One region of the Planomonospora antibiotica genome, then DNA from elsewhere that is predicted to be linked to it. Evidence: predicted binding sites of a transcription regulator. Region 1 holds the regulator's gene; each other region holds the start of a gene.
The links. The regulator LexA, encoded in region 1, represses DNA repair genes until DNA is damaged. The targets are predictions, from matches to a motif close to TCGAACANNTGTTCGA.
Positions count from the first base shown of each region.

Region 2: ruvC (crossover junction endodeoxyribonuclease RuvC) is a predicted target of LexA. The motif match lies at 2,960-2,975, and genes of this name have one in related genera.
Region 3: IEZ06_RS01860 (SAV_6107 family HEPN domain-containing protein) is a predicted target of LexA. The motif match lies at 5,168-5,183, and genes of this name have one in related genera.

Region 1 covers NZ_BMQE01000008.1:117,360-124,928, forward strand. Annotated here, with positions in the region: gene leuS (leucine--tRNA ligase) at 1-415, shown strand, start outside; gene IEZ06_RS10235 (MalY/PatB family protein) at 695-1,858, opposite strand; gene lexA (transcriptional repressor LexA) at 1,973-2,683, opposite strand; gene nrdR (transcriptional regulator NrdR) at 3,781-4,242, shown strand; gene IEZ06_RS10250 (vitamin B12-dependent ribonucleotide reductase) at 4,337-7,219, shown strand; gene IEZ06_RS10255 (pyridoxal phosphate-dependent decarboxylase family protein) at 7,375-7,569, opposite strand, start outside.
Region 2 covers NZ_BMQE01000036.1:32,952-40,520, forward strand. Annotated here, with positions in the region: gene yajC (preprotein translocase subunit YajC) at 1-258, opposite strand, end outside; gene ruvB (Holliday junction branch migration DNA helicase RuvB) at 686-1,705, opposite strand; gene ruvA (Holliday junction branch migration protein RuvA) at 1,722-2,342, opposite strand; gene ruvC (crossover junction endodeoxyribonuclease RuvC) at 2,339-2,926, opposite strand; gene IEZ06_RS26315 (cation:proton antiporter) at 3,056-4,336, opposite strand; gene IEZ06_RS26320 (YebC/PmpR family DNA-binding transcriptional regulator) at 4,442-5,194, opposite strand; gene pdxT (pyridoxal 5'-phosphate synthase glutaminase subunit PdxT) at 5,198-5,785, opposite strand; gene IEZ06_RS26330 (alkaline phosphatase D family protein) at 5,970-7,569, opposite strand, start outside.
Region 3 covers NZ_BMQE01000001.1:399,563-407,131, forward strand. Annotated here, with positions in the region: gene IEZ06_RS01830 (NAD(P)/FAD-dependent oxidoreductase) at 1-342, shown strand, start outside; gene IEZ06_RS01835 (Rv2175c family DNA-binding protein) at 403-777, shown strand; gene thiE (thiamine phosphate synthase) at 755-1,399, shown strand; gene IEZ06_RS01845 (polyprenyl synthetase family protein) at 1,503-2,570, opposite strand; gene metF (methylenetetrahydrofolate reductase [NAD(P)H]) at 2,672-3,619, shown strand; gene IEZ06_RS01855 (GNAT family N-acetyltransferase) at 3,711-4,262, opposite strand; gene IEZ06_RS01860 (SAV_6107 family HEPN domain-containing protein) at 4,481-4,927, opposite strand; gene IEZ06_RS01865 (L,D-transpeptidase family protein) at 5,254-6,063, opposite strand; gene IEZ06_RS01870 (YbaK/EbsC family protein) at 6,185-6,661, shown strand; gene IEZ06_RS01875 (arsenate reductase family protein) at 6,658-7,017, shown strand; gene IEZ06_RS01880 (pentapeptide repeat-containing protein) at 7,478-7,569, shown strand, end outside.

The sequences.
Region 1 (7,569 bases):
CAACGTCGCGGTGGCCCGCATGATGGAGCTGACGAGCGCGGCCCGCAAGGCCATCGACTCCGGCCCCGGCGCCGCCGACCCGGCGGTCCGGGAGGCCGCCGAGGCGCTGGCCGTCATGCTGTCGCTGGTCGCCCCGTACACCGCCGAGGAGGGCTGGGAGCGCCTGGGCCACCAGGCCTCGGTCGCCAGGGCGGGCTGGCCGGTCGCCGAGGCCGGCCTGCTGGTCGAGGAGTCCGTCACCTGCGTCGTGCAGGTCGCGGGGAAGGTCCGCGACCGGCTGGAGGTCTCCCCGGAGATCTCCGACGACGACCTGCGGGCCCTGGCCCTGGCCTCGGAGAAGGTACAGGGCTTCCTGTCCGGCGCTCCGCGCAAGGTCATCGTCCGCGCGCCGAAACTGGTCAACATCGTCCCCTGACCGCGCAGGGCGCGGCCCGGGACCCCGGCCGGGGTCCCGGGCCGCACCCGCCTCCGGTCCGGTTCTCCCGTACGGCCCGCCTCCGGGGCGCACGCCGTACGCCGGGGGCGGGCACGACATCCCATCAGTGATCAAGGCTCCTGACCACCGGTGAGGGCACGGTCTGACCCCAGGACTCGAATATCGGTCCAGCGGAGGAAAGTGCTCACTCACCAGCGGCTACCAGGCACCGAGTCTGCCCGATCAGCTGACCCGGTAGCTCCCATTAGCGGAAGAGGATCACGACCGGGACTTCACGGCCCGGGTGATCCGGTCCAGGATCTCCGAGAGGACCGGGCCCGAGGTGGCGAAGTTCAGCCGGGCGAAGCCCTCGCCGCCGGGGCCGAACGGCGGACCCTGGCTGAGCATCACCCGCGCCTCGCGCTTCAGGAACTCGGCGGGGTCCTCGCCCAGGGCCAGGTCCGTGAAGTCCAGCCAGGCCAGATAGGTGGCGTCGGGGATCCGGTAGCGCACGCCCTCGGGGAGCCCTCCGGCGACCAGGCTCCGGTTGCGGGCGAGCACCGCCCTGACCTCCTCCAGCCAGCCGTCCCCGCGCGTCCAGGCCGCGACGGTCGCGTCGACCCCGAACACATGGGCCGCGCCGTACATGTGCCTGGGCTGGGCGGCCATGGCGGCGCGCAGGGCGGGCGGCCCGAAGTGCGCCACGGAGCAGCGGATGCCGCCCAGGTTGAAGGCCTTGGTGGCGGAGGTCAGCGTGACGGTCCGCTCCGGCAGCAGGGTGGCGAAGGGGACGTGCGCGGACGGGGCGTGGGTCAGGTCGGCGTGGATCTCGTCGGAGACGACGAGCAGATCGTGGCGTTCGGCCAGCTCGGCGAGGACCGTCAGCTCCTCGCGGGTGAACGAGCGCCCGGTCGGGTTCTGCGGGTTGACCAGCAGCAGCACCCGGCAGCGGCCCTCGGCGAGCCGGGCGGCCAGGGCGTCGGCGTCGAAGCCCCAGGAGTCGCCCACGGGCTCCATCGGGATCGGGAGCGGCGGCCGGCCCATCTCGGCGAGCGTCTCCAGGAAGGGCGGGTAGGTCGGGACGTGCAGCGCCACCGCGTCGCCGGGCCGGGTGGCGACGTGCAGGACGACCTGGAGGGCCTGGTTGATGTCGGTGAAGGAGCGCACGTGCGCCGGATCGGCGCGCCAGCCGTGCCGCTGCTCCATCCGTGCGGCGAAGACCTCCGCCAGCGGGCCGTCCCCGAGCTGGTCGAGCCAGGCGGGATAACCGAGGTCGCCGTGGATCCGGCGGGCCAGGGCCTCCCGTACGGCGGGGGCGACCGGGAAGTCCATGTCCGCGACCCACGCGGGGATCACCCCGGGCTCGGCGAGGGACCACTTCGCCCCGTCGCGGGTGGTCAGGCTCTCCAACGTCAGATCGTTCAGATCGGATATGTCGCTCACCGCCCCAGCCTAGGCCGGGGCGGTGAGCGGCGCGGAGAACGTGGCCCGGGGCGCGCGAACCGGGCGGGCCCGGGGCCCCCGGCCGTGCGGCCTTCACCGGGCGGAGCCCGTGACTCAGAGCTTGCGGAGGACCGCCACGACCTTGCCGAGGACGGTCGCCTCGTCGCCCGGGATCGGGTCGTAGTTGGGGTTGTGCGGGACCAGCCAGACGTGGCCGTCCTTGCGCTTGAAGGTCTTGACCGTGGCCTCGCCGTCGATCATCGCCGCGACGATGTCGCCGCTGTCGGCGACCGGCTGCTGGCGCACGACCACCCAGTCGCCGTTGGCGATGGCAGCGTCGATCATCGAGTCGCCGGTCACCTGGAGCAGGAAGAGCGTGCCCTCGCCGACGAGCTGCTTGGGCAGGGCGAAGACGTCCTCGATGCTCTCCTCGGCGAGGATGGGGCCACCGGCGGCGATCCGGCCGACCAGGGGGACGTAGGAGGCCGTCGGACGGTTGACGGGCGCCTCGTCGGCGCCCGCGTCGGGGTCCACCCAGAGCACGGGCTCGCCGGGCAGACGGACCTCAAGCGCGCGGGGGCGGTGCGGGTCGCGCCGCAGATAGCCCTTGCGCTGCAACGCCGTCAGCTGGTGGGAGACACTGGAGGTGCTGGTGAGCTGCACCGCCTCGCCGATCTCGCGCATCGACGGCGGGTATCCCCGCTGCTGCACGGAATCACGGATGACCTCGAGGATCCTGCGCTGCCTGGGGGTGAGGCCGAGGGAGTCACGCCTGCGCACCGCCAGGTCACTGACGGCCGCACCGTTCTCTTTGCGCTCGCTCATGCGATCTCCTCGCCTCCCGGTCTGTATTCCTCATGTCGCACACAGCGACCGTACCGCCGTCGAAGATCATCTTCAAACAATTGTTCGAGTCTTCCTCGAAATCGGCGACGGCGTGGTGTACAACATCGTACGGGAGTTCGATCGACACGGTGTTCGATTCACCGATCTTTCTTCGACCTGTGTTCGGCCAGGCCGGGGCGACGGGAGGGCCATGGAGGCGACCACGCGGACGGGGCGGTCCCGGCGGGGGCGGGCTGCGGGGCAGGCCACGGGGCGGACGGCGGGGCAGCCCCGGCCGCACCTGCGGCTGATCGAGGGCGGAAGGGCGCGTCTCCGGGCGGCGGACGGCGGCCGCCCGCGGGCGGCGGGTGAGGGGCGTCCGGGGAGTGCGGGCGAAGTCCGTCCGCGACCGGCTGCGGCGGGCGGGGGGCGGTCGCGCCCGGCCCCGGGCGGCCGGGCGCGCCGGAGGCCGGGGGCCGGGCGGAGGGCGGAGGCGCGCCGAGGGGTCCGCAACCCCGTCGCGCCGCCTCTCCGGCTCACCCGCAGAGGCCGGGGCGCGGCGGTGGCCGCGCTGCTCCTGGCCGCCCTCGTCGCCCTCTGGATGATCGCCCGCCTCGTTCCCGTGTAGAGAGCGAAGGCCGCGGGATTCCCGCGGACCGTGCCCGCCGACGGTTCCGTGCGGCGGAGCTGCGGCGCCGGGCCGCGTCCGCTCCGTGACCTGGTGCGGGAGCGCACCGGACCGCGCCCCGCCCGTGACACCGTGCGCGGGATCCACGCCGGGCCGTACCCGGCCGGTCGCTGCGCGTGCGGGACTCCGGCCTGCCCGGACGGGCGGCCCGGAGGGCGGGGCGGCGACGACACGCCCGGGTGGCGCCCCTGATCAGCGCCTTCACTCGGGACACTCCGATCAACTTGCGTTCATCGTCGCGCACTTCTACGGTTGCACCACAACATCTAGTGGCACCACCCACCCCGTTTCACCATAAGTTGTGTTTCTGTTACCGCACCTCACCTTCGCGGGTGAACGGGTGCGGGCATTCCGCATGGAATGACACGGGGCGTGTGGGGCAGGTGAGCCGGTCAGGGAGGCGACGCACGTGCACTGTCCGTTCTGCCGCCATCCTGACACGCGGGTCATCGACAGCCGCTCCACGGAGGACGGCGGGGCCATCCGCCGCAGGCGCACATGCCCGAAGTGCGGGCGCAGGTTCACCACGCAGGAGACGGTCCTGCTGATGGTGAGCAAGCGCAGCGGGGTGACGGAGCCGTTCTTCCGGGAGAAGGTGATCGCCGGGGTCCGGCGGGCGTGCCAGGGACGGCCCGTCAGCGAGGACTCCCTGGCGCAGCTGGGCCAGCGGGTCGAGGAGAGCATCCGGGCGACCGGATCCGCCGAGATCCCCGCCCACGAGGTCGGGCTGGCGATCCTGGGTCCGCTCCGCGAGCTGGACGAGGTCGCCTACCTCCGCTTCGCCTCCGTCTACCGGGGGTTCGAGACGCTGGCCGACTTCGAGGCCGAGATCAGGCAGCTGCGGGCGGACCGCTCCGCCCCGCAGGACTGAAGAATTCGATCCCCGGGCGCCGGGGGACATGAGGCGGCGCATCGATGTGGTCCGACTCGCGGGCTCCGTTCGGAGTCCCGGAAGGGGGAAAGTCATGACGGAGACGGTCAGCGGCACGGCGGCGCGCGGAGGCAAGCGCCCGCGCAAGGGGCTGAAGATGAAGCGCATCTTCACCACGCCCGGCGTGCACCCGTACGACGAGGTGGCCTGGGAGCGCCGTGACGTCGTCATGACCAACTGGCGCGACGGCTCGGTCAACTTCGAGCAGCGCGGCGTGGAGTTCCCCGCCTCCTGGTCGGTCAACGCGGCCAACATCGTCACCACCAAGTACTTCCGGGGCGCCGTCGGCACCCCGCAGCGCGAGTGGAGCCTCAAGCAGCTCGTCGACCGCGTGGTGGGGGTCTACACCAGGACCGGCGTCGAGGAGGGCTACTTCGCCACCGACGAGGACGCCGAGATCTTCGACCACGAGCTCAAGCACGCCCTGGTCAACCAGGTCTTCAGCTTCAACTCGCCGGTCTGGTTCAACGTCGGCACCGCCTCGCCGCAGCAGGTCAGCGCCTGCTTCATCCTGGCCGTGGACGACCAGATGGAGTCCATCCTCGACTGGTACAAGGAAGAGGGCGTGATCTTCAAGGGCGGTTCGGGCTCCGGCGTGAACCTCTCCCGGATCCGCTCCTCCAAGGAGCTGCTCTCCAGCGGCGGCACGGCCAGCGGCCCGGTCTCCTTCATGCGCGGCGCGGACGCCTCCGCCGGCACCATCAAGTCCGGCGGCGCCACCCGCCGGGCGGCCAAGATGGTCGTCCTCGACGTCGACCACCCCGACATCGAGGAGTTCATCGAGACCAAGGCGCGCGAGGAGGACAAGATCCGCGCGCTGCGCGACGCCGGCTACGACATGGACCTGGGCGGCAAGGACATCGTCTCCGTCCAGTACCAGAACGCCAACAACTCCGTGCGCGTCTCCGACGAGTTCATGCGCGCGGTGGAGAAGGGCGAGCAGTTCGGCCTGCGCGCCCGCCTCAGCGGAGAGGTCATCGAGAAGGTCGACGCCCGCGGCCTGTTCCGCAAGATGGCGACCGCCGCCTGGGAGTGCGCCGACCCCGGCGTGCAGTACGACGACACGATCAACGACTGGCACACCTGCCCGGAGACGGGCCGCATCACCGCCTCGAACCCGTGCTCGGAGTACGTCCACCTGGACAACTCCTCCTGCAACCTGGCCAGCATCAACCTGCTGAAGTTCCTCCAGGACGACGGCTCCTTCGACATCCAGAACTTCGTGAAGATCACCGAGCTGATCATCACCGCGATGGACGTCTCGATCTGCTTCGCCGACTTCCCGACCGAGAAGATCGGCGAGACCACGCGCGCCTACCGCCAGCTCGGCATCGGCTACGCCAACCTGGGCGCGCTGCTCATGGCCACCGGCCACGCCTACGACTCCGACGGCGGCCGCGCCGTCGCCGCCGCCATCACCTCCCTGATGACCGGCGCCTCCTACCGCCGCAGCGCCGAGCTGGCCGCGGTCGTGGGACCGTACGACGGCTACGCCCGCAACGCCGACGCGCACAAGCGCGTCATGGGCAAGCACTCGGCGGCCAACGACGAGCTGCGCACGCTGGACGCCGTGGACGGCGCCATCCACGCCGAGGCGACCCGGCAGTGGACCGAGTGCCTCAAGCTCGGCGAGCGCAACGGCTACCGCAACGCCCAGGCCTCCCTGCTGGCGCCCACCGGCACCATCGGCCTGATGATGGACTGCGACACCACCGGCATCGAGCCGGACCTGGCGCTGGTCAAGTTCAAGAAGCTCGTCGGCGGCGGCTCCATGCAGATCGTCAACCAGACGATCCCGCGGGCGCTGGAGAAGCTCGGCTACCCCGGCGAGCAGATCGAGGCGATCGTCGAGTTCATCGCCGAGCACGGTCACGTCGTCGACGCGCCGGGCCTGCGGCCCGAGCACTACGAGGTGTTCGACTGCGCCATGGGCGAGCGGGCCATCGCCCCGATGGGGCACGTCCGGATGATGGCCGCCACCCAGCCGTTCCTGTCCGGGGCGATCAGCAAGACCGTCAACCTGCCCGAGTCCGCGACCGTCGAGGACATCGAGCAGGTCTACCTCGAGGGCTGGAAGCTCGGCCTCAAGGCCCTGGCCGTCTACCGCGACAACTGCAAGGTCGGCCAGCCGCTCTCCGCCTCGGGCAGGAAGGCCGAGGAGAAGGCGGACAAGGCAGACAAGGCGGAGAGCCCCGCCGAGCCGCAGGTCAAGGTGGTGGAGATCAGCCGCCCGACCCGCCGGCGGATGCCCAACCAGCGCCCCAGCACCACGACCCGCTTCACCGTGGCCGGGGCAAAGGGCTACATGACCGCCTCGTGCTACCCCGACGACGGCCTCGGCGAGGTCTTCCTGAAGATGTCCAAGCAGGGCTCGACCCTCGCGGGCGTCATGGACGCCTTCTCCGTGGCCATCTCGATCGGCCTGCAGTACGGCGTGCCGCTGGAGACCTACGTCAGCAAGTTCGTCAACATGCGGTTCGACCCGGCCGGCATGACCGACGACCCGGACATCCGCATGGCCGCCTCGGTGATGGACTACATCTTCCGCCGGCTGGCCCTGGACCACCTGCCCTACGAGGAGCGCGCCGCCCTCGGCGTCTTCTCCGCCGCCGAGCGGGCCGCCCAGCAGCGCGGTGAGGACCCGGCGGCCGTCCACTCCGAGCAGGTCATCGCCGAGCTGGCCACCTCGGCCCCGATCGAGCGGCCCCAGCAGCGTGGCGAGGCCGCGCCCGAGGCCGCAGCCGGAGCTCCCTCCCGGGCCGTGGCCCGGCAGGAGCCCGGTCAGGGCGGTTCCCTGGAGTCCCACCAGGGCCGCACCGCCGACGCACCGCTCTGCATGACCTGCGGCACGAAGATGCGTCCCGCCGGCAGCTGCTACGTCTGCGAGGGCTGCGGCTCCACCAGCGGCTGCAGCTGACTCCCCGCACGGGGCGGACACGGCGTCCGCCCCGTGCGAGCCGGTGACGGCGGAGGAACAGGGGAGCGGCGAGCCGATCGCCGCCCCCTCGTTCACGATGCGCCGAGGGCCCGGATCCGGGGCGGGCGGAGAGGCTCCCGCAGTCGGTCGAGAGGTCACGGCGCGAGCCGTTCCAGGACCTTCGCGACGCGCTCGACGTCGGCCTCGGTGGTGCGCCAGTTACTGAACGCGGCGCGGAGCGCCGGCACCCCGCCGTAGACGGTGGGGGTGAGGAAGGCCTCGCCGGACTCGATGATCGCCGAGACCAGCTCCCCGGCGCGTTCCGGGGAGTCCTCCGGCGTGAAGCAGAC
Region 2 (7,569 bases), on a different contig from region 1:
CGGGGTCAGCACGCGTCCGATGGCGGCCTTGACCCAGCGGGTCTCGACACCGGGCGCGATCTCCAGGATCACGTCTTCCGCGTCGAGGCCCACGACGGTCGCGAACAGACCGGTCGTGGTCATGACCTGCGTCCCCGGCGTCAGGGAGTTCTGCATCTGGATCTGTTCCTGCTGCCGCTTGCGCTGCGGGCGGATGAGCAGGAAGTAGAACACCACGACCATCAGAGCGATCATGATGAGGCTTGAGTAGTCGCCCATGGGGCCGCTCCTCCACTTGAGAATGACCGGCCTGGCGCCGGACGTCTGTATACGGCCACGCCGCTCAGCACGTCAGCCTACACAGCCAGCCAAGCCACGGAGTTTAGGCGAGCTGTTAGAAGCGCGGCAACGAGGTCACGATCCGGCACACCGGGAAGTTCCCGTTTCGAGACCCTTGTCATCGATCCGTGATCGACACCATGCGGCTCCACGACCCGGGAAGCACCGGCCCACCACTGAAGAAACCCGGAACGCACGACCCCGCCACTGAAGAACAACGCCGTCGCTCCCTCCGCTCTTCCACGGGCGCCGCATCCGCCGCAACCGGGAGTCCCCGATCGGGGCGGACCGCGTCCGCCGCGCCCGGAGCCTGCGGCCGAGGAACCGCGTCCGCCGCGGCGCACGGACGGTCCGCCCGGGACGCGACTCAGGCGCCGAACGCGTCCGGCGGCGGGGTCAGCCCCAGGTGGTGCCAGGCCGCGGCCGTCGCCACCCGGCCGCGGGGGGTGCGGGCCAGCAGGCCCTGCCGTACCAGGAACGGCTCGGCGACCACCTCGACCGTCTCCGGCTCCTCCCCCACCGCGACCGCCAGGGTGGACAGCCCGACCGGACCCCCGCCGAACCTGCGCAGCAGGACGTCCAGCACCGCCCGGTCCAGCCGGTCGAGTCCTTCGGCGTCGACCTCGTAGAGGTTCAGCGCGGCGGCGGCGACCTCCCGGGTGATCACCCCTTCGGCGCGGACCTCGGCGAAGTCGCGCACCCGGCGCAGCAGCCGGTTGGCGATGCGGGGCGTGCCCCGCGAACGCCCGGCGATCTCGCGCGCCGCGTCCTCCGGCAGCTCCAGTCCGAGCAGCCGCGACGAGCGGTGCAGCACCTGCTCCAGCTCGGCGGCCTCGTAGAAGTCCATGTGCGCGACGAAGCCGAACCGGTCGCGCAGCGGCGCGGGCAGCAGCCCGGCCCGGGTGGTGGCCCCGACCAGGGTGAAGGGCGCGATCTCCAGCGGGATCGCGGTCGCGCCCGGTCCCTTGCCCACCACGATGTCGACCCGGAAGTCCTCCATCGCGAGGTAGAGCATCTCCTCCGCCGGACGGGCCATCCGGTGGATCTCGTCGATGAACAGGACCTCGCCCTCCGACAGCGTCGAGAGGATCGCCGCCAGGTCGCCCGCCCGCTCCAGCGCCGGCCCGGAGGTGATGCGGAGCGGCACCCCCAGCTCGGTCGCGATGATCATCGACAGGGTCGTCTTGCCGAGCCCCGGCGAGCCGCTCATCAGCACGTGGTCGGGCGCCCGCCCGCGGCGCAGCGCGCTGTGCAGCACCAGCGAGAGCTGCTCGCGCACCCGCGCCTGGCCGATGAACTCGTCCAACCGCTTGGGCCGCAGTGCGGCCTCGATCAGCCGCTCGTCGCCCTCGGCCTCCGGTGACACCAGATCCCGGTCGGAACTCACGTCGGACCACCCTCGCTCATCGCACGCTCAGGGCGCGCAGCGCCGCCTTCAGCAACGCCGCGACCTGGGGGACGCGGCCCGCGGCCACGTCGGCGTCGGCCTGCGGGCTCACCACGGCGACCGCCTCGTCGGCGTCCTTGGCGGAGTATCCCAGCCCGATCAGCCCCGAGTGGACCTGGTCGCGCCAGGCCGGCGCGGCGGCGTGGCCGTTGAGGGCGGCGCTGACGGCCTCCTCCGGGGTGCCCAGCTTGTCCTTGAGGTCGACGATGATCCGCTGGGCGCCCTTGGGGCCCACCCCCGGCACCCGGGTCAGCGCCTTGACGTCGGCCGCGGCCACGGCCACCCTGAGCGCATTGGGCGTGTGCACCGCCAGCATGGCCAGCGCCACCTTGGGGCCGACGCCGCTGGCGGCCTGCAGCATCTCGAAGACGCCGCGCTCGTCGTCGTCGGCGAAGCCGAACAGCGTGAGGGAGTCCTCGCGGACCACCAGCGAGGTGGCCAGGGCGGCCTCCTCCCCCACCCGCAGCGTCGCGAGCGTGCCCGGGGTGCAGTGCACCAGCACGCCCACGCCGCCGACCTCGACCACTGCCCTGTCATGCGCGAGCGAGGCCACCCGGCCCCGCACCGAGGCGATCACTTCGCGGTTCCTCTCGAATGTCCGGCGCGGCCCCGGCCGCGGAAGTAGGCCGCCGCGGTCGTGCCGGGGCCGGTCTGCGTCCTGGCCAGCGCCTCGGCCAGGCGGTTCTGCGCGCCGCCCCGCCAGACGTGGCAGATGGCGAGGGCGAGGGCGTCGGCGGCGTCGGCGGGCTTCGGCATCGCGTCGAGCCGCAGCAGCCTGGTCACCATGGTGCCGACCTGCTGCTTGCCTGCCGTGCCGCTGCCGGTGATGGCGGCCTTGACCTCCGACGGGGTGTGCAGCGCCACGGGGATGCCCCGCCGCGAGGCGCACAGGATCGCGACGGCCGAGGCCTGCGCCGTGCCCATCACGGTCCGGAGGTTGTGCTGGGCGAAGACCCGCTCCACGGCCACGGCGTCCGGCTCCAGCTCGTCGAGCCACTGCTCGATGCCGGCCTCGACGGCCACCAGGCGGGCACCGATCTCCTCGTCGGCCGCCGTGCGCACGACCCCGACCTTCACCAGGTTCAGCGGCGCGCCGGGACGCCCCTCCACGGCTCCGAGCCCGCACCGGGTCAGCCCCGGATCGACCCCCATCACCCGCAGCTCGGGCAGACGCACCGACACTCCTCCCACCCGCCGAACACCTGTTCGGTGCCCGACTCTACCGCCTGGCCGCGCCCCGCGCACGGAGCCCGCCGAAGGGACCCTCCGGCCGGGACCGCGTGGGACCGCTCACAGGTGCTGGGCCGCGGCCTCCTCCTCGTCGCCCCCGGCCGCCCTCTCCCGCAGCCGGTCCAGCCGGGCCATCACCGGCGTCGCAGTGACGCCGTGCAGCACCAGCGAGACCAGCACGGTGAAGGCCACCACCGCCCACAGCTCCTCGGCGGGCACGCCGAAGTCGGCGTGCCCGAGCGCGTAGGCGAGGTAGTACAGCGAGCCGATGCCCCGGATGCCGAAGAAGGCGATCACGCCGCCCTCGCGCGGCCCCGCCCGGCCGCGCAGCCCGGCCAGCCAGCCGGTCAGCGGCCGGACCACCAGCAGCAGCGCCAGCCCGGCCGCCGCCCCCTGCCAGGTGAGCGCGGACAGGCCTCCGGTCGCGACGAACCCGCCGAGCAGCAGGATCAGCCAGGCGGTGAGCAGCCGCTCGATCTGCTCGATGAACCCGTGCAGGACGCCGTTGTAACCGTGGGTGCGCTCGGCGGCCCTGATCGTGCAGGCGGTCACGAACACCGCGATGAAGCCGTACCCGCCCGCCAGCTCGGTGACGCCGTACGCCAGGAACGTCGCGGCCAGCGCGACGAAGCCGTCCCGGTGCTCGGCCAGCCGCAGGTCCGACACCTTGGCGCGGAAGAACAGGCGGCCGAGCAGCGTGCCGGCCGCCAGGCCGCCCGCCGCGCCCACCGCGCCCTTGTAGAGCACGTCGACCAGGACCCATTCGCCGACCCACCCGGCGCCTCCTCCGGCGAGGGCCAGGGCGATCGCGGCGTAGACGAACGGGAAGGCCAGCCCGTCGTTGAGGCCGGCCTCGGAGGTGAGGGTGAAGCGCACCTCGTCGTCGGCCTTCTCCGAGTCGACCGGCTCGCCGACCTGCACGTCGGAGGCGAGCACCGGGTCGGTCGGCGAGAGCACCGCGCCGAGCAGGAGGGCCGCGGCCCACGGCCAGTCCAGCAGCCCGTGCAGGACCAGCGCGACCGCCGCCACGCTCAGCGGCATCGTCCACGCCAGCAGGCGCCAGGTGGATCCCCACCTGCGCCACCCGAAGGGCCGGTTGATCGCCAGCCCCGCGCCCATCAGCGAGATGATCACGCAGATCTCGGTGGCGTGCTCGACGAGGGCGCGGTGCGCCACCGGATCGGGGGCGGGCAGGTCGAGCGGGAGGAGGTAGAGCAGCGCCCCGCCGACCAGGCACGCCAGCGGCAGTGAGAAGGGCCGCCGCCGGAGCACGCGGGGCAGCACGGCCGCCAGCAGGGCGCCGACGCCCGCCAGCGCGAAGACCAGATCCGAGTTCGCCATGGTTCAGCCGGAGTACCCGTACGACCGGGGGCAAACCTCGCAGAACGCAGGAGGAACACCGGAAACGAAAAGCGCCCCTCCGAGAAGCGGAGGGGCGCCGGACGCTCAGGCTTCGAGTTTCTCCATGACCTCGTCGGAGACGTCGAAGTTGGCCCACACGTTCTGCACGTCGTCGCTGTCCTCGAGCGCGTCGATCAGCCGGAAGACCTTGCGCGCGCCCTCCTCGTCCAGCGCGACGTTCATCGTCGGCATGAAGCTCGACTCCGCCGAGTCGTAGTCGATCCCGGCGTCCTGCAGAGCCTTGCGCACCGGGACGAGGTCACCGGCCTCGGAGACGACCTCGTAGCTGTCGCCCAGGTCGTTGACCTCCTCGGCGCCCGCGTCGAGGACCGCCGTCAGCACGTCGTCCTCCGACAGCCCGCCCTTGGGGACGATCACGACGCCCTTGCGGTTGAACATGTAGGACACCGAACCGGGGTCGGCCAGGGAGCCGCCGTTGCGGGTCAGCGCGACCCGGACCTCGGAGGCGGCGCGGTTGCGGTTGTCGGTGAGGCACTCGATCAGCACCGCGACGCCGCCGGGGGCGTAGCCCTCGTACATGATGGTCTGCCAGTCGGCGCCGCCCGCCTCCAGGCCGCCGCCGCGCTTGCGCGCGCGCTCGATGTTGTCGATCGGGACGGAGCTCTTGCGCGCCTTGGTGATGGCGTCGTACAGCGTCGGGTTGCCGTCCGGGTCGGGACCACCGGTCCGGGCGGCGACCTCGATGTTCTTGATGAGCTTGGCGAACAGCTTGCCCCGCTTGGAGTCAAGCGCGGCCTTCTTGTGCTTCGTCGTCGCCCATTTGGAGTGGCCGGACATCGCCTAGAACTCCCTCACCATTTCAACAAAGTACGAATGCACGCCGGCGTCCCCGGTCAGCTCCGGATGGAAGGACGTGGCGAGCAGCGGCCCCTGGCGGACCGCGACGATCCTATCCCCAGGTTCGGCCCGGGCCAGCACCTCCACCGGGGAACCGACGGATTCCACCCAGGGCGCGCGGATGAACACCGCACGCAGCGGGCCGCGGCCGGCGAAGTCGAGGTCGGCCTCGAAGGAGTCGACCTGACGGCCGAAGGCGTTGCGGCGGACGGTCATGTCGATGCCGCCGAAGGTCTGCTGGCCTGCGGCGCCGTCCTCGATCCGGTCGGCCAGCATGATCATCCCGGCACAGGACCCGTAGACGGGCATGCCGCCCGCGATGCGCGCCCGGACGGGCTCGAGCATGTCGAACGTGACCGCGAGCTTCCACATGGTCGTGGACTCCCCGCCGGGGACGACCAGCGCGTCGACGGTCTCCAGCTCACCGGGGCGCCGTACGGTCACCGCCTTCGCACCCGCCTCCTCCAGCGCGTGCACGTGCTCGCGCACGTCTCCTTGGAGGGCGAGCACACCGATCGTGGGCACAGGCATCCTTTCGTCCGGCTCGTCTGGTTCGCTCTACGAGCGTAACCGCTGCCGTCCGATGTGCCGTCCGATGCGCCCGTGCGGCGCACCGGTCGCGCCCGCCCGGGCCCGGCGGCGCGCCTCCCGGGAGCGGGGCGCTGACGCCCGCCCGGCCCCCGCTCCCGGGAGGCGGGCGGGGGCCGGGCGGGCGTCAGGGCCGCAGGGTCTCCCGGTCCACGGTCTCCCGGATCAGGTCGATCTCCGGCGTCCTGGCGGCCGAGGGGTCGAGCGGGCGCAGGTAGGTCCGCCGGAGCCCCGGGACCCCGTCCTCGATCACGAACGTCGCCCTGGTGTGCGCCGCCGCGCCCGCCCGGGTGACCTGGGGAACGACCTTGAAGTCCGCGGTGAGCGACTCCCGCTCGATCCGGGTGAGCACGTAGCCGCGCTGGTCGTTGTGGAACCTCAGATGGGGGTTGATCGACAGGAACGGGTGGGCGGCCGGGTCGGCGTCCCGGCCGTCGCCGCCCGCGCTGATCGAGGAGACGGCCAGCTCGGAGCCGACCGTGCGGGCCGCCGGGTCGTCGTAGTCGAGCTTGAGGTCGCTCGCCCAGTGGGCGTGCACGTCCCCGGTGAGCACGACCGGGTTGCGCACCCCGGCGTCCAGCCAGCCCTGGGTGATCCGCCGCCGGGAAGCGACGTAGCCGTCCCAGGCGTCCTGGTTGGTGATCTTCGCGGGTCCGGCGTCGCTGTCGCGCTGGGCGAAGAAGACCTGCTGGCCCACGATGTCCCACCGCGCCCGCGACCGGCGGAAGCCCTCCAGCAGCCAGCGCTCCTGCTCGTCCCCGGTGATCGAGCGGGCCGGGTCGGCGGCCTCCGGGCAGTCGCGGTAGCCGTCGCCGCACCCCTGGTCGCTGCGGTACTGCCGGGTGTCGAGCAGGTGGAAGACGGCCAGCCGCCCCCAGCGGATCCTCCGGTAGAGCTGCATGTCGGCGCCGCGCGGGACGGACCGGCGGCGCAGCGGCATGTTCTCGTAGTAGGCCCGGAAGGCGGCCTCCCTGCGGGCGGGGAAGCCCGGTTGCGGGACCTCCGGCCGCTCCGGCACGTCGTCGGCCCAGTTGTTGTCCAGCTCGTGGTCGTCCCAGACGACCAGCCAGGGCGCGGCGGCGTGCGCCGCCTGCAGGTCGGGGTCGGTCTTGTACTGGGCGTGCCGCTGCCGGTAGCCCGCCAGGGTCTCGGTCTCCGGCCCCTCGTGGTGGCGGACGTTGCCGCCCGGGGCGGTGTAGGTGCCGCGCCGGTACTCGTACAGGTAGTCGCCCAGGTGCAGGACGAGGTCGGGTCGGTCCTCGGCCAGGCGCCGGTAGGCGGTGAAGTGGCCATGCTCGTACTGCGCGCAGGAGGCGAAGGCCATCGCCAGGCCCGGGCCGTACGACAGCGGGTGCGGGGCGGTCCTGGCCCGGCCCGTCGGCGAGACGTGGGAGCCAGTCCTGAAGCGGTACCAGTAGTCGCGGCCGGGTGCCAGCCGGTCGAGTTCGACGTGCACGCTGTGGCCCGATTCGGGGCGTGCCGTGGCCACCCCGTGCCGCAGGAGCCGGCGGCCGGCCTCGTCGCCGTAGACCTGCCAGTGCACGGTGAAGGGCCTGGCGGGCATGCCGCCCGCGCCGTCCTCGGCCAGCGGTCGCGGCGCCAGCCGCGTCCAGATCACGAAGCCCCCGGAGTCGGGGTCCCCTGAGGCCACCCCGAGGGTGAAGGGGTCGGAGCGCAGCTCCCTGGAGGCCGCGGACGCCCCGGCGGGATCCGGTCCCGGGCCGGCG
Region 3 (7,569 bases), on a different contig from region 1:
GCGCTGAACTCCCCCGAGGTGGCCGCGGCCACGCTGCTGGGCGGTCCCGGGGACGGCGCGGTCTACGACCCGGTCCCGTACTTCTGGTCCGAGCAGTTCGGCCACATGGTGCAGTACGCCGGGCACCACGCCGGCGCCCGCCTCGTCATGCGCGGCGACCCCGCCGGCACCCGGTGGTCGGCCTGCTGGGTGACCGGCGAGGGCACGCTCGCCGCGGTCCTGGCGGTGAACCTCCCCCGCGACCTGATGCAGGGGCGCCGCCTCATCGAGGGCGGCCAGCACCTCGACGTCGATCGTCTGGCCGATCCTGCTGTAGCGTTGCGCGACTGTACGGCGGTGTGACCGCACCGTGAGATGCCGCGAGGTGTTTGGTGAAGGGCTCAATGTGGTAGTGGTGGGTTCGTGACGCTTTCTGTTGCGCAGATCGACCGGGAAACCGACGAACTGGTGGGCGAGTGGCTCACCTTGACCGAGGTCGCCAGGAGACTCGACCTCAGTGCCGGTCGCGCCAAGCAGCTCCTCAAGGACCACAAGATCATCGGAGTCCGGCGGGGCGGTGGTGAGCCCCAGGTGCCCGCCGCGTTCATCGCCGGAGGCGACGTCGTCAAGGGCCTGCCGGGCACGCTCACCGTGCTGCTCGACGCGGGATACGACGACGTCGAGGCGCTCCGCTGGCTGTTCACCCCCGACGAGACCCTGCCCGGGTCGCCGGTCGACGCGATCCGCGCCGGCCGCCACACCGAAGTCAAGCGGCGTGCCCAGACCCTCGGTTTCTGACGCGCGCCTCTACCTGTGCACCGACGGCCGCCGGGACCGGGGCGACCTCGCGGAGTTCCTCGACGCCGCCCTCTCGGGCGGCGTCGACATCGTGCAGCTGCGCGAGAAGGGGCTGGAGGCGCGTGAGGAGCTCGCGCTCCTGGAGGTCTTCCGCGACGCCTGCGACCGGCACGGCAGGCTCCTGGCGGTCAACGACCGGGCGGACATCGCCCACGCCGCCCGTCCGGACGTGCTCCATCTCGGCCAGGGCGACCTGCCGGTGCACGTCGCGCGGGACATCCTCGGCGACGACATCCTGATCGGGCGTTCCACTCACGCCCCCGAGGAGGTCTCCGCCGCGGCCGCCGAGCCCGGAGTCGACTACTTCTGCTGCGGCCCGATCTGGCCCACACCCACCAAACCCGGACGCCACGCGCCCGGACCGCCCCTGCTCGCGCACGCCGCGTCGCTGGGAACGGACCGCCCGTGGTTCGGCATCGGCGGCATCGACCTCGCCAACCTGGACGAGGTCATGTCGTACGGCGTGCGCCGGGTCGTGGTGGTGCGGGCCATCACCGAGGCGGACGACCCGAAGGCGGCCGCCGAGGAGTTCCAGCGGAGGCTCGCGGCGCCGCACCGCTGACGGGCGGCCCGGCCCGGCGCGCCGGGCGGGGCCGCACCGGGTTCGGACCAAGTGTGCCGTGCGGCCGTGCCGGGTCGAGGTCCGGTGCGGCCGGGCCCGCCGGTCAGGTCCGCCGGGCGGTCGCGGCCACGGCCAGGTCGGCCAGGGCCGTCCGGGCCTCCGGCGTGATCGGGGCGTCGTCCAGCGAGCGCAGCGCCTGCCCGAGATAGTCGTCGATCAGCTTCTCGCAGGCGGCGAGGGCCCCGGTCTCCTCGATCACCCGGCGCAGCCGGTCGACCCCGCCCCTCTCCAGCTCCGGGTCGCCCAAGGTGAGACGGACCTCCTCCGCCTGGGTGGGCGAGGCCGCGGCGAGCGCGCGGGCGATGAGCATCGTCCGCTTGCCCTCGCGCAGGTCGTCGCCCGCGGGTTTGCCGGTCTCCGCCGGATCGCCGAACACGCCGAGGATGTCGTCACGCAGCTGGAAGGCGATGCCGACGTTGCGGCCGTACTCCTCGCAGAGGCGGTCGATCCACGGCTCGCGCCCGCGCGCGGCCAGCACCAGGCCGAGCCGGAGGGGCTGCTCCACCGAGTATTTGCCGCTCTTGAACAGCGCGACCCGCAGCGCGCTGTCGAAGGTGCTCGCGCCGCGGACCTGCTCCAGCAGGTCGAGGTACTGGCCGCACATGAGCTCCGTGCGCATGTGGTCGTAGACCGGCTGGGCCGCGGCCAGGGCGGCCGGAGGCAGGCCGCTGGTCCGCCACATCTCACCGGACCACACCAGCAGCAGGTTCCCCAGCAGGATCGCGGCGTTCTCGCCGAACTGCTCGGCCGAGCCGCTCCAGCCCTCCTTCTCGTGCATCGCCTGGAACCGGCGGTGCGCCGACGGCATGCCCCGGCGCAGGTCGCTGGCGTCCATCACGTCGTCGTGGGCGAGTGCACTGGCCTGGAGCAGCTCCAGGGAGGCGGCCGCGGTGAAGAGCGCCGGATCGTCGCCGCCGCCCGCCCCCCGCCAGCCCCAGTAGCAGAACGCCGGGCGGAGTCGTTTCCCACCGGAGAGGAAGTCCTCGGCCGCGGCGACGAGAGGGGCGATCTCGGGCGCGCTGACCAGGGGACGCTGCCGATCGAGGAAACCTCTCAGCGAACGATCCACTTCGGAGCGGATGGTGTCCAGCAGGGCTGCGGAAGTGGGCATACCCAGAGATTATCGGGCCGGGTACCGGACGCGGATCAAGCGGGGCTGGCCCGGCCCGGTGACGGCGGTCCGCCCGGCGGCCGGACCAGTAGGCTAGGGGCATGGCTCTGGGTCGCCCCTCAATCCTTCCCGACCGCGTGCCCACCGTCCGCGAGCTTCTCGCCGCAGGTGGCCGGTCGTTCTCCTTCGAGTTCTTCCCGCCGAAGAACGCCGAGGGGGAGCGGCAGCTCTGGCGCGCGATCCGGGAGCTGGAGTCGCTGCGTCCCACGTTCGTCTCCGTCACCTACGGCGCGGGCGGCGGGACCCGGGACCGCACGGTCGAGATCGTGGAGCGGATCGCCCACGAGACCACGCTGACCCCGGTGGCGCACTTCACCGCCGTCGACCACTCGATCCGCGAGCTGCGCCACCTGATCGGCCGGTTCGCCGGGGCGGGCGTGCGCAACATCCTCGCCGTGCGGGGCGACCCGCCCGGCGATCCGACGGGGGAGTGGGTGCGCCACCCCGAGGGGGTGCTCTACGCCGAGGACCTGGTCCGGCTGATCCGTCAGTCCGGTGACTTCTGCGTGGGCGTCGCCGCGTTCCCCTACAAGCACCCGAGGTCGGTCTCGGTCGAGGCCGACACCGAGTACTTCGTCCGCAAGTGCCGGGCGGGCGCCGACTACGCCATCACCCAGATGTTCTTCCGGGCGGAGGACTACCTGCGGCTGCGCGACCGGGTGGCGGCCAGGGGCTGCGACACCCCGATCATCCCCGGCATCATGCCCGTCACCCAGATGAGCACGATCGCCCGCTCCGAGCAGCTCTCCGGCGCCCCGTTCCCGCCCGAGGTGGCCGCGCGGTTCGAGGCCGTCTCCGACGACCCCGCCGCCGTGCGCGCCCTCGGCATCGAGCACGCCGCCGAGCTCTGCCGGACCCTCCTCGACGAGGGCGCGCCCGGCATCCACTTCATCACCTTCAACCGCTCCAGCGCGACGCGCGAGGTCTTCCGCGCCCTCGACCACGCGGCCCCCGACCACGTTCCGGAGACCGCCTCGCTCACCGGGTGAGCCCGCCGTGCGCCCCCGGCCGGGGAGCCGCGCCGACGCGGATGATCCCCCGCCGGCGGGGGCGCGGCGCCCCGGCGGTGTCCCCGTGGTGTCAGCCGGAGGGCAGCGGGAGCATGGCTCCGGCGATCGCGTAACGCTCGTACCCCCCGGGGAAGACGAACGCGGTGAGCAGGTCCACGAAGCCGATGCTCCGGTAGAGGTGCCGGGCCGCGGTGGGCAGGTCGCGGGTGGACAGCACGACCGTGCGTTCCGGCCGTCCTTCGCACACGTTCAGGACCAGGGCCCTGCCGACGCCCTTTCCCTGGTGGTCGGGGTGGACGTGGACCTCGGCGAGTTCCAGGGCGTCGCCCAGCCAGTCGCGCGCGCTGGTCTCGCCGCGCCGTTCGGCGACGGCCTGGTGGACCACGTCGTGCCACCACTGCCCCGGGACGCCGTGGAAGCCGTAGGCGAGGCCGACCGGGGTCCCGTCGGCGAGCTCGGCGAACAGGCAGGTGAAGCCGGGGTGGGTGGCGTGGTTGCCCATTATCGTCTTCCGGCCGGACAGCTGATCGGTGGGAGGGGCCATCGCCGCCGTGTAGATGTCGAGAACGGAATCCAGCCGAGAGACGAACTCGTCGGGGCCGACTCGTCGCAGTCCGATCACCGTCGCACCCTAGCAGGGGCGATCTGGCCGGATTCGAGGAAAACGGCTAACGGGACGTTCGGCTTCTTTTACCCGGGGTTCGCGAACGATCCGGCCTCGGGGCCGGGATGGACGCGGTCGTCGGGCCGGGACGGCCGACCTGTCGCCGGACGGAGGCGTCCGGCTCCCGCCACGGCCCTCGCCGCCGTCCGGGAGCGCACGGGGAGGACCTCGGGCGCCTACCCCGCCAGGGGGACGCGGCCCGGGAGAGCGGGCTGGACCGGCACGCCGAGCATCTCCTCCACCGCCACGACGAACCGCTCCGCCTCGGAGATCAGCTCCTCGGCGTCGCGGGCCGACACGGCGTGGGTCATCCCGGCCTCGATCGAGGCCCGCTTGGCGGCGCTCACCTCGAAATAGGGCGCCCAGTCGGCCAGCCTGGGCTCGGCCTCGGGAAGCAGCTCCCAGGCGCTGCGCAGCCTGCGCCGGCGGCCGTCCATCGGCTTGGGGCGGGCGGCCAGGACGGCCGCCGCAGCCCGGAGCGCCGCCAGGTGCGCCGAGACATAGCGCATGGCCGAGGTGCGGGCGCTCGCCGCCTCCTCCAGGCAGTCGCGCGCGTCGGCCAGGCGTGTCCGCACCGTGGGCGACAACCGGGGCCCGGCGGGGCCGTCGAACCGTGGGGTCATGCTTCCGCCTCCTTGGTCGCAAGCGGCTCCCGGCAGTCTGGCCGGTGGTGCCACGTTCGCAGACCCCACCGACAGTTCCGCCGGGCGGCCGGACGAGGAGCTTCCCCTCTCCCCGTCCGTCCCGACCTGACCCCGCCTCCGGCGGAGGCGGGGTCAGGTCGGCCGCCCTCAACGTGAGCCGCGAGTCCCACGTCACTACATCGAACATAAATTCGATCATCGATGCTGTCAAGTATGTCGACGAACAGAAGTTCGATCTCTCTGTGAAACGGAAAGCCCCGGGAGATCGATATCTCCCGGGGCCGGTGTTCTGCGAACGGCCGCGGTTACCGGGTGAACCTGCCCCGGACGTGGACCGGCACCCCCGTGCCGAGCAGGCCGGGCAGGACCTCGGCCACGTGCATCGGCAGGCGCACGCACCCGTGCGAGGCCGGCGTCAGCGGGACCGAGAGCGCGCCGTGGAAGGCGATGCCGCCGTTGAAGAAGATCGGGTTGTACAGCTGGCCCAGGTAGGACCGGTGCCAGCCGTCCCGGCGCCAGGTCGTCCTGTAGTCGCCCGTCGGCGTTCGGGCGTCACCGCAGAACTTCTGCGTCCTGCCCTGCCAGGTGGCCGTCTCGCAGTAGGGGACCCCGCTGCCCGAGGAGGTGTGGCTGATCAGCTTCACCCGCCCGCCGACGTAGAGCACCATCACCTGGGTGGTGAGGTTCATCTCCACGCGTGTCGGCCTGCCCTTGGGCACCAGGACCCTGGGGGTCCGCGGGGCCTCCAGCGCGGCCCAGGTGCGCCGGGTGACGGTGCCCGCCGGCTTGAGGCCGTTGACCTTCTGGAACGCCCACACCGCGGCCTGGGTCGCCCCGCCGTACCGGCCGTCGATCCGGCCCGGGTGGTAGCCGAGCTCCGTCAACCGGGTCTGCAGCGCCTTGACCGCGACCCCCTTGGCGCCGACCCTGAGCGTCTTGCCCGGCGCGGTGAAGGGAGCCGGCTCGGCCGTCGCGGTCTCCGCCGCGAACGCGGCCTTCACCGCGGCGACCGGGACCGCCGGGGCGGCGGACACCGCGTCCGCGGCGCCGGAGGAGGACAGGAGCACCGCTCCCGCCATGAGCGCGGCCACTCCGAGCCGCCGTCCAACCTCCACGTGACTTCATCCCCTCACACCGCTGGATAAATCGGATCAACGGAACATAGCGCACCTTCAGGATGCACCCTCGGCCGGTTATGAAGAGGTGACCGGCCGGCAATCTGTTTAGAGTGGCCGGGTGCCAGAAAAGTTGCATCCGAACATCGAGAAGGTCGCCGCCGCCCTGCGCGAGCACGGCGTCTCCGGAGAGATCGTCGTGTTCCCGCAGGCCACTCCCACCGCCGCGACCGCCGCCGCGCAACTCGGCTGCGAGGTCGGCGCCATCGCCAACAGCCTCGTCTTCGACGCCGACGGCGAACCGCTCCTGGTGCTCACCAGCGGGGCCCACCGCGTCGACACCGACCTGGTCGCCGAGACGGTCGGCGCGGCCGAGGTACGGCGGGCCACACCGGAGCTGGTCCGCGCGGCCACCGGCCAGCCCATCGGCGGCGTCGCCCCGATCGGCCACCCGGCCCCGATCCGCACCCTGGTCGATACCTGGCTGAAGGCGCACGAGGTGGTCTGGGCCGCCGCGGGCCATCCGCACAGCGTCTTCCCCACCTCCTACGACGAGCTGCTCCGCATCACCGGCGGCGTCCCGGCGGAGGTCGCGTGACCACCGTCTGGCACAACCCGCGCTGCTCCAAGAGCCGCTGCGCCCTCGACGCGTTCGCCGGCGCCGGCAGGGACGTGACCGTCCGCCGTTACCTGGACGACCCGCCCACGGTCGCGGAGCTCACCGAGGTCCTCGACCGGCTCGGCCTGCAGCCGTGGGACGTCACCCGGATGGGGGAGGCCCGCGCCCGGGAGCTCGGGCTGGCGGAGCGGCCGCGTGACCGCGACGAGTGGATCGCCCTCCTGGCCGCCGACCCGGTCCTGATCCAGCGCCCCATAGTGCTCACCGACGACGGCCGCGCCGTGATCGCCCGCGACGGGGAGGCCCTGGAAGCCCTCCTCAAGGACGGTTCCTGACCGGCTGAACGGCGGGTCCCGTGCTGTGGTGGTTCGGTGGCCCGGTGGCCCGGTGGCCCGGTGGTTCGGTGGTGGTCGGGGTGGGTGCGCACTGCGGCGGGCCGGTGGTCCTGCCGGCCGTCGCAGCTGATGTCTGGTGGTTTCCGGCCTCCGGCCTGGGCCCGGGCGCGCGGGGTGCGGTGCTTTATACGCCGGCAGGACCACCGGCCCGCCTCCGTGCATCCCTGGCACGCCGTACCGATGCGGGCCGTAGCGTCTTGCTCTCCGGCCGCCGAGCGCTCTCGCCGTCGCTGAAGCGATCCGTCCAGGATCGTTCAGGGCGGCTCACCGTCGCCTGCGGCCATCCTGGCGGGAAGGAGCTCAGGGCCGGGCGCCGCAGGGAGCCCTGCCGGGAACCAGGGCGGGAACGGGACCGTTTTCGGGGGAATGTGATCGCTGGCGCCGGGGCTACGCTTCGTCCATGCCCTCCCGCCCTGCTTCCGTGTACTCATCACGGCTGAAAGAACCGCTCGCGCCCAGGATGCCCGCGTCGCTCAGCCCGGCCGTGCTTCC